2 regions of the Enterobacter sp. CFEC122 genome follow, and region 1 is predicted to be linked to the other one. Evidence: predicted binding sites of a transcription regulator. Region 1 holds the regulator's gene; the other holds the start of a gene.
What was found. The regulator CRP, encoded in region 1, controls carbon source genes, mostly activating them, when cyclic AMP is high. The targets are predictions, from matches to a motif close to ATGTGANNNNNNTCACAT.
Positions count from the first base shown of each region.

Region 1 (4,919 bases):
GCCGTAATTTTTGCGGATAATCAGGTAGCTCACCAGCGTGATCGCCAGCATGCCTGCCAGGGTATAGCCTTCCGGCACGTGGAAGTGCAGCGTTACGCCTGCAATGATCAGCCCGGCCATGGTGCCGCCCGCCCGGTGCAGAATACGCACCCGCGTGGCGCCGTAGCCGTTCTGGGTGACGAACAGCACGGTCATTAAGATCCAGTAGGGCTTCGGCAGATGCAGCGCCATGCCCATCAGGCTGGCGATACTGAGCATCACGCTAATTCGTGCGGCATTGCGCAGGGCGGACGATTTGAGAGACAGATAGCTTTTGAGCGCGGGCAACAGGGGAAGCCGTTTTTGTTTATCTGCCATCAGGTCGCGGGAATAAAGCGGGCGCTGGGTGCGCAGCACGCGGGCGATGCGGCTAAAGTGCCAGGCGGCAAACTGGCCGACCGGGTTATCCGGATGCTGACGGGCGATTTTCTCCAGCGCGCCGAGCTGTTTTTCCATGTTAAAGCGCGTGGGATAGCGGTGGTAGAGAATATCGTCAGCCAGCACGCGCAGGCGTGCCGAGACGGTCTGCGCGTTCCAGCGGATCACCGCTTCGGCGTGGCTGCGCTCAACCAGCTTTTGCACCTCCTGCGGGTGGTGCAGGCTAACGGAGATATGCTCCTGCAGATCCAGGCCTACCTGGAAGGTGCGCAGCAGCCGTTTGTACTCGTGGTTCTTGTTGGCGGCGAGCATATGCAGCTGCTGATAGCACTGGCTTATCAGATCCACCACCTTCTGCTGGCGCGTCAGCAGCGGCGGTAAGGCTTTTTCCGGATCGGTATGCTGGGTGAGCAGGGTGTATTTGGCTTCGCAGTATTCCGCCAACTGCACATAGAGCAGGCTCAGGGATTCGCGCAGCGGCTGTTCCCGCCACAGCCAGAACCAGAACCAGTTAAACAGCCCGTACCACAGTGTCCCCAGAGCGTAGATCAGCAGCGGCTCCCACACCGGCATATTCCCGGCGAGGCTCAGCGTGAAGATGGCCGCAATCAGCGAGGCGGGTAGCAGGCGGGCGTGCAGCGAGCTGATTTCCGCCGTGACGCCGAGCGTCATCGCCAGCACCGTCAGGATCAGCGGCAGCGGGATGTCCCGGGCCAGTAAAAGCTGTACGGCAAGGCTACAGCCAGCAAACAGGCAGCCGCCCACGATCAGTCGTTTGAAAAAGCGCTTATGCGGTGTGTCCAGGCCGGCAATGTTGCAGCAGGCGGGCACGAGGGAAAAGAGCAGGCCTTGCTGAAGGTGTCCGAGGATCAGGCCGATGGCCACGGGTAGACACAACACCAGCGTTTGTCGCAGTGCGTAGTTGACTTCCGGGTGATAGATCAGCCTGCGCCACATGAGGAGTAGAGACAAAAACGGCGTGACACCTTGCGATGGCACGCCGTTTAAGCGGAATTAACGCGTTCCGTAGACCACGATGGTTTTACCGTGGGCGGAGATCAGGTTTTGATCTTCCAGCATTTTCAGGATACGGCCCACTGTTTCACGGGAGCAACCGACGATCTGACCAATTTCCTGACGGGTAATTTTAATTTGCATGCCGTCCGGATGGGTCATGGCGTCCGGCTGTTTCGCCAGGTTCAGCAGAGTTTGTGCGATGCGGCCCGTCACGTCCAGGAAGGCGAGGTTGCCCACTTTCTCTGAGGTGACCTGCAGACGGCGCGCCATCTGGGAAGAGAGACGCATCAGAATGTCAGGGTTAACCTGAATCAGCTGACGGAACTTCTTGTAAGAAATTTCAGCCACTTCACATGCTGTCTTTGCACGAACCCAGGCGCTACGTTCCTGGCCCTCTTCAAACAGGCCCAGTTCACCGATGAAATCGCCCTGGTTCAGATAAGAAAGGATCATCTCTTTCCCTTCTTCATCTTTGATCAGCACTGCCACCGAGCCTTTAACGATGTAATACAACGTTTCCGCTTTTTCACCCTGGTGAATCAGCGTGCTCTTTGATGGGTACTTATGAATGTGGCAATGAGACAAGAACCATTCGAGAGTCGGGTCTGTTTGCGGTTTGCCAAGCACCATGCGCTGTTATCCTCTGTTATAAGCTGTCACCAGAGTCATCAGATGCATCCGGACTCTGGGGTTGCAATCGAATTCTTACCCATACCCTGGGAAGTCGGCTACCGTAACGTTTCGCAGCCAGTAAAGTTTGATGTCCTCTGCATACATGTGTAACGTCAATGTATTACTGTAGCATCCTGAGTGTTTTAGCATAGCTTTCGCCGCGTGTCTCCTGGTGTCTCGCTTCAGCATGATGCAGGTCGCCTTCCATTGCGAGAAATGTAACGCACGCGTAATCTGTCACCAAAAATGCAACGTTGGAGTTTAAGAATATGCAAGCGCGCGTGAAGTGGGTTGAAGGTTTAACGTTCCTGGGCGAGTCCGCGTCAGGGCATCAGATTTTGATGGATGGTAACTCCGGCGATAAAGCGCCCAGCCCAATGGAAATGGTGCTGATGGCGGCAGGGGGATGCAGCGCCATTGACGTGGTGTCGATTCTGCAAAAAGGCCGTCATGACGTGACGGATTGTGAGGTCAAACTCACGTCAGAACGCCGCGAAGAGGCGCCACGCCTGTTCACCCACATCAATCTGCACTTTGTGGTCACCGGTAAAGAACTGAAAGACGCGGCGGTTTCACGTGCGGTGGACCTGTCTGCGGAGAAGTACTGCTCTGTCGCGTTAATGCTGGAGAAAGCGGTAAAAATCACCCATTCGTATGAAGTGATCGAGGCTTAATGTTTTGGCGGGTGGCGCTTCGCTGACCCGCCCTACAAAAGCACGACCGTAGGCCCGGTAAGCGCAGCGCCACCGGGCAAAAAACTCACGCGATCTGTTTCCCTTCCATCAATCGCTCCACCAGCGGCGTCATGATGAGCTCCATCGCCAGCCCCATTTTTCCGCCCGGTACGACTAATGTATTCATGTGAGAAATAAACGAGCCCTGCAGCATCGCCAGCAGCCAGGGGTAGTCAATGCCTTCGAGATTGCGGAAATGGATCACCACAAAGCTCTCATCCAGGGATGGGATACTTTTGGCCGCGAACGGGTTGGAGGTGTCCACCGTCGGCACGCGCTGGAAGTTGATATGGGTGCGGGAAAACTGCGGCGTCAGGAAGTTGATGTAGTCTTCCATGGAGCGCACCACCGAATCCATCACTGCTTCGCGCGAGTGGCCGCGCTCGCTCATGTCACGCGTCAGCTTCTGGATCCACTCCAGGTTAACGATAGGCACCACGCCAACCAGCAGATCCACGTGGCGCGCCACGTCGTGCTGCGGCGTGACCACGCCGCCGTGTAATCCTTCGTAGAACAGCACGTCGGTAGGTTCCGGCAGGGGCTGCCAGGGGGTAAAGGTGCCAGGCACCTGATTCCAGGGAACGGCTTCATCATAGGTATGCAGATACTTGCGGGACTGCCCTTTACCGCTCTGGCCGTACTCAACAAAGGTTTGTTCCAGCAGGCCGAAGTCATTGGCTTCCGGACCGAAGTAGCTGATGTGTTTACCCAGATCGCGCGCCTTACGGATGGCCATGTCCATCTCCGGGCGCGTGTAGCGGTGAAAGCTGTCGCCTTCGACCTCCGCCGCACGGAGATTCAGCTGGGCGAAAATCTTGCGAAATGCGAGGCTGGTGGTGGTGGTTCCCGCACCACTCGACCCCGTAACGGCAATAACCGGATGTCTGGCAGACATAGCAACTCCCTGACTGAAAAGGGTGGAAGATCAGCCGTGAAACGCGTTGCGGGGCATGATATTGACCGTCTCATGCAGTTCTGACCACACCAGCACCACGTCGCCGCTTTTCAGCTGGCGCTTTACATCGTTGACCTTTTGCTCAAGCGAGCGTTCCTGTTCACCATAATCGGTGCCTTCGCGTAATACAAAGCTTTCAATCAGATTATCGAGCGTTTCGGGAGCCAGATCCTGCCAGGGAATAATCATGTTGCACCGTCCAGATAAGGGGTTAGCCAGTCAGGAATACGCGCCTCAAGCCACATTTTCGGGCGACGCAGCGTGCCGCCGATAAACCCGACGTGGCCGCCGTGCTCGGTCAACTGATAGTGAACGTTGTCGGGCAGGAATTCCTGAGCGGGAATCGAGTGATGATCCATAAAAGGGTCATCTTTGGCATGAATGATCAGCGTCGGCTGCGTGATCTTGCTGAGCAGCGGCATGGCGCTGCATTGACGATAATAGTCAATCGCATCGGCGAAACCGTGAATTTTCGCGGTGATCAGATCGTCGAATTCGCGTATGCGGCGCACTTTTTTCAGCTGGCGCAGGCTGACCGGGAGGGTGTCCGGGTAGGCCTTCAGCTTACGCGCCGCGTTGGCTTTCAGCAGGTTGAGCAGGTAGCGCTGATAGACGCGGGAAAAGCCTTTATCCATGTGGTAGCTGCACTGCTCCAGCATGAACGGGGCGGAGACGATGACGGCGGCATCCAGCGGGACGCTTTCCCCTTCTTTAGCTAACAGGCAGGCCAGCATATTTCCGCCTAACGAGTAGCCTACGGCCGCGGTGGGCACGGTGCCAAAGTTGTCCCGCAGCCAGTGTAAAAACCACGTGCCGTCTTCGGTTTCACCCGAGTGATAGATACGCTTCTGCCGGTTCGGCTCGCCGCTGCAGCCGCGAAAATGCATCACCACGCCGAGCCAGCCGCGCGCTTTGGCCGCCTCAATGAGCCCGTGCGCATACGGGCTGTGCAGGCTGCCTTCCAGACCGTGAAAAACCACCAGCCGCGGCTTATGGCGAGCCTGATCCGGCGCTTCGCTCCAGGCGAGATCCAGAAAGTCACCGTCTGGCAGGTCTAGCCGCTGCCAGTGTGGGGTGAACTGAACCTTGCAGCGGATCAGTCGCGGCAGCATGGTCTGCAAATG
Region 1 covers NZ_JBRIQR010000028.1:55,319-60,237, forward strand. The annotation lists gene ACVCAM_RS18340 (YccS/YhfK family putative transporter) at 1-1,374, opposite strand, end outside; gene crp (cAMP-activated global transcriptional regulator CRP) at 1,432-2,064, opposite strand; gene ACVCAM_RS18350 (OsmC family protein) at 2,376-2,780, shown strand; gene ACVCAM_RS18355 (phosphoribulokinase) at 2,866-3,735, opposite strand; gene ACVCAM_RS18360 (YheU family protein) at 3,766-3,984, opposite strand; gene ACVCAM_RS18365 (hydrolase) at 3,981-4,919, opposite strand, start outside.

Region 2 (4,919 bases), on a different contig from region 1:
GATTGAGCGGCATCGGGATGAGGACATTGAGCGACTTGATGAGATAGTGCAGACCGCAGGCGACAAGCTTGTCGCCATCGGTGAGATCGGCCTCGATCTTTATCGCGAGCATCCGCATTTTGAGCGCCAGCAGACGATCCTCGACGCGCAGCTCAGGCTGGCGAAGCGTCACGATCTGCCGGTGATCCTTCATTCAAGACGCACACACGATAAGCTGGCAATGCACCTGAAGCGTATCGATTTGCCGCGTAAGGGCGTCGTGCATGGTTTCTCAGGCAGCCTGCAGCAGGCGCAGCGTTTTATCGAGCTGGGCTACAAAATCGGCGTTGGGGGCACCATCACCTATCCGCGCGCCAGCAAAACCCGGGACGTGATGGCACAGCTGCCGCTGTCGGCGCTTCTGCTGGAAACCGACGCGCCGGACATGCCGCTGAACGGTTTTCAGGGCCAGCCGAATCGTCCGGAACAGGCGGCGCGCGTGTTTGCCACCCTGTGCGAACTGCGAAAAGAGACTGAAGAGGCCATAGCCAGTGCGCTGCTGGAAAATACGCGTTCGGTATTTGGCATCACGCTATAGATAAAGCGCCGGACGGATCACCGTTATCTTCTGTTTTTCCAGCGCTCGCGCCAGCGGTTCAACGTCTTCCGGCGTGGCGCTGCGCCATGACGCCGCCTCGCCGTACACGCCATGCGCATGAAACGCGTTGAGGCGCACCGGCACGTTTCCCAGCCCGTGGATAAACGCCGTCAGCGGCTTCAGATGTTCCAGATAATCACACTGTTCCGGAATCACCAGCAGGCGGAGCTCCGTTAAACGATTACGATCTGCCAGCCAGCGGATACTCTGCTTGATTTGCGGGTTTTCGCGCCCGGTCAGGAAGCGGTGGTGTTCGTTCCCCCATGCTTTCAGGTCCAGCATCGCGCCATCCAGTACCGGCAGCAGCTTTTGCCAGCCGGTTTCGCTTAACAAACCGTTGCTGTCGACCAGGCAGGTCAGATGATTCAGGTCGGGATCGGCTTTGATCGCGGTGAACAGCGTCACTAAAAACGGTAATTGCGTTGTGGCCTCACCGCCGCTCACGGTGATCCCCTCGATAAACGGTGCGGATTTGCGGATCTGTGAAAGGATCTCCTCCACGCTCAGGCGGTGCGCCATAGGCGTTGCCTGCTGCTGGCACAGGTGCAGGCAGGTGTCGCACTGCTGGCAGTCACTCTCCTGCCACCAGACGCGTCCCGCCTGTATGGTCAGCGCGTCGTGCGGGCAGTGGGGCACGCAGTCCCCGCAGTCGTTGCAGCGGCCGATCGTCCAGGGGTTGTGGCAGGTTTTACAGCGCAGGTTGCAGCCCTGCAGGAACAGGGCCAGACGGCTGCCCGGCCCGTCCACGCAGGAAAAAGGGATGACCTGACTAACTAAAGCGCATCTGCTGTTCATGGCTTATCACGCGCGGCTGACGTTCCAGAATACGGGTATTGCGCGCGGCTTCTTCACCCAGCCAGGTGGTATTGGTGCGCGATCCGGCTTCCCGGTACTTCTCCAGATCCGACAACCGCACCATATAACCGGTGACGCGCACCAGATCGTTACCCGCGACGTTGGCGGTAAACTCGCGCATCCCCGCCCTGAACGCGCCGAGACAGAGCTGGACCACCGCCTGCGGGTTACGTTTTACCGTTTCATCCAGCGTCAAAATATCGCTGATCCCGGAAGCGTAGTGCTTGTGGTGCGGCGCCACCGCCAGCAGGTGGCTGATGGGATCCGGCTCGTCGCCGTAGGGCAGGCGCGCGCCCGGCGTGGTGCCCGAGTCAGAGCTGATCCCCGACTGCGCATGCAGCATCGCGCGCTGCTTCCAGCCGTGTTTCACCGGCGTGTTTTCGACAAACGCCGCAAGCTGTTCGCTGATGCGATAGCCCAGCGCGTTGGCCTGCTCGTCTTTGCCGTAACGCCCAGTCATCCCGGCTTTCTCACAGAGCACGTTTACCGCTTCTGCCAGGCCGTACATGCCAAACATCGGCACAAACCGATCGGCATCAATCAGCCCCTCTTTCACCAGGAAGCTATTCTCAAAGAAGCCGGATTGTTGATACAGGAAATCGCAGCGGGCATCGATGATGGCCATTTGCTGCTGGCAGTAATGCGGGAGGGCGCGGCTGAAGAAGTCTTCCATTGACGTACTGTGTTCGGCGATGGCCTTGAGGTTGAGGCGCACCAGGGTGCTGCCACCGCCTGCCAGAGGCAGGGAGTTGTAACAGCTCACTACGCCGTAATGGCCTTTTGTGAAAATTTTATCATTCACCGGGCCATTAGAAATATGCGGTTTACTGCATTCACATATGTTTTTCGCCACCTCAAGCAGCAAATCGTCCGGGGTGATCGCTGGATCATAAATAAAGGTCAGGTTCGGTGCGACCTGCTTCAGCTCTGCATCTGCACGCAGAATGGCGCGCGTGACGGGGGTATCTTCCGGCCCGATATTGGCATGCATAAAGGCATCGGGCAGCGTACGGTCGAGATAGCGCCAGAAACGTTTTATTCGGCTATTGATTTCTTCTTGTGTTAGAATTCTAACATAAGGTTGCAGCAACGCATCAAGCTGACCGAGATAGACCGGCATCGATGTGACGGACGGAACATGGTGGTAGAGGATGGTTAACAGTGAGAGGGCGTCGTCGAGATCTTTTGCCCCTTCCAGCTCCAGCCATTCTGAACCATTAGCCAGAAATTTTGCGTAATCCGGCAGAACGTAACGGGGTTTGTAAGGCGCATGGCCTTCGAACATGTCGCAGATGAACCCCTCGTCCAGCGCGGCGCGCGCAGCTTCAGGAAGTGCCGGATACGGCAGGTTGTTTTCCGCTTCCAGCGCCAGAAAATGACGTTTTTGTTCCGGGGATAACACCGGGCTTGTCACAATCTGCTGGCAACGTTGTTGCAGGGCGTCGGGGCTGGAGTGGGACATGTTCGCTTCCTTGAGTGTTCTGCGGATGATGAACGGATTGTAGAAAGCCTGCCTGTCGGCACTTTTGATCCGACAGGGGGTATCGCTGCTTTAGTCCGCAATATGCGCGCTAAAGTTTGAAGAAGATCGCATTACAGTAATGCAAATTTGCACGCAGTTTTCATTAACTGTGATGAATGTCGAAGTGTGGATGCGGGTGGATGTTAGAATACTCACAGACCCGCAAGGTAAAATTTATACGGCACTGCCGTTGGAGAATGTTATGACCGATTTAACTGCAAGCAGCCTGCGCGCGTTGAAACTGATGGACCTGACTACCCTGAACGATGACGACACCAATGAGAAAGTCATCGCTCTGTGCCATCAGGCGAAAACGCCGGTGGGCAACACCGCAGCCGTCTGTATCTACCCGCGCTTTATCCCGATTGCCCGTAAGACGCTGAACGAGCAGGGCACCCCGGACGTGCGCATTGCAACCGTCACTAACTTCCCGCATGGCAACGATGATATCGAGATTGCGCTGGCAGAAACCCGCGCGGCGATTGCCTACGGCGCAGACGAAGTGGACGTGGTGTTCCCGTACCGCGCGCTGATCGCCGGCAACGAGCAGGTCGGTTTTGACCTGGTGAAGGCCTGTAAAGACGCGTGTGCGGCGGCAAACGTGCTGCTGAAAGTGATCATCGAAACCGGCGAGCTGAAAGAAGAGGCGCTGATTCGCAAAGCCTCTGAAATCTCCATCAAAGCCGGTGCGGATTTTATTAAAACCTCTACCGGTAAAGTACCGGTAAATGCGACCCCGGAAAGCGCGCGCATCATGATGGAAGTGATCCGCGACATGGGCGTGTCCAAAACCGTGGGCTTCAAACCTGCGGGCGGCGTGCGTACCGCGGAAGACGCGCAGCAGTTCCTGGCGATTGCCGACGAGCTGTTCGGCGCCGACTGGGCCGATTCCCGTCACTACCGCTTCGGTGCGTCCAGCCTGCTGGCCAGCCTGCTGAAGGCGCTGGGTCACGGCGACGGTAAGAGCGCAAGCAGCTACTAAGTTTGAATTGCCGGGTGGCGCCACGCTTACCCGGCCTACCCGGATCGTGGTCGGGTAAACCGTACCCGCCACCATTCACCCGATTCCTCATGGGGGTTACCGTGTTTCTCGCACAAGAAATTATTCGTAAAAAACGTGATGGTCATGCATTAAGCGACGAAGAGATCCGCTTCTTCATCAACGGCATTCGTGATAACACCGTCTCTGAAGGGCAGATTGCGGCTCTGGCGATGACCATTTTCTTCCACGATATGTCGATGCCTGAGCGCGTGTCGCTGACCATGGCGATGCGAGATTCAGGAACCGTTCTGGACTGGAAAAGCCTCAACCTTAACGGCCCGATTGTGGATAAACACTCCACCGGCGGCGTGGGCGACGTGACCTCCCTGATGCTTGGCCCCATGGTGGCAGCCTGTGGCGGTTATATCCCGATGATCTCCGGGCGCGGCCTGGGCCACACCGGCGGTACGCTCGACAAACTGGAAGCCATTCCGGGCTTCGATATCTTCCCGGATGACAACCGCTTCCGCGACATTATTAAAGACGTTGGTGTGGCGATTATCGGCCAGACCAGCTCTCTTGCTCCGGCAGACAAGCGTTTCTACGCGACCCGCGACATCACCGCGACCGTTGACTCCATCCCGCTGATCACCGCCTCTATCCTGGCGAAGAAGCTGGCAGAAGGGCTGGACGCGCTGGTGATGGACGTGAAGGTAGGCAGCGGCGCGTTTATGCCAACCTATGAACTCTCTGAGGCGCTGGCCGAAGCGATCGTTGGCGTCTCCAACGGCGCGGGCGTGCGCACTACCGCACTGCTCACCGACATGAACCAGGTGCTGGCTTCCAGCGCCGGTAACGCCGTCGAAGTGCGTGAAGCCGTCCAGTTCCTGACGGGCGAATACCGCAACCCGCGTCTGTTCGAC
Region 2 covers NZ_JBRIQR010000004.1:111,345-116,263, forward strand. The annotation lists gene ACVCAM_RS04900 (TatD family hydrolase) at 1-577, shown strand, start outside; gene ACVCAM_RS04905 (YjjW family glycine radical enzyme activase) at 572-1,432, opposite strand; gene ACVCAM_RS04910 (YjjI family glycine radical enzyme) at 1,407-2,954, opposite strand; gene deoC (deoxyribose-phosphate aldolase) at 3,217-3,996, shown strand; gene deoA (thymidine phosphorylase) at 4,098-4,919, shown strand, end outside.
Region 2: a site for CRP is predicted at 3,069-3,086, ahead of deoC (deoxyribose-phosphate aldolase). Genes of this name have one in related genera too.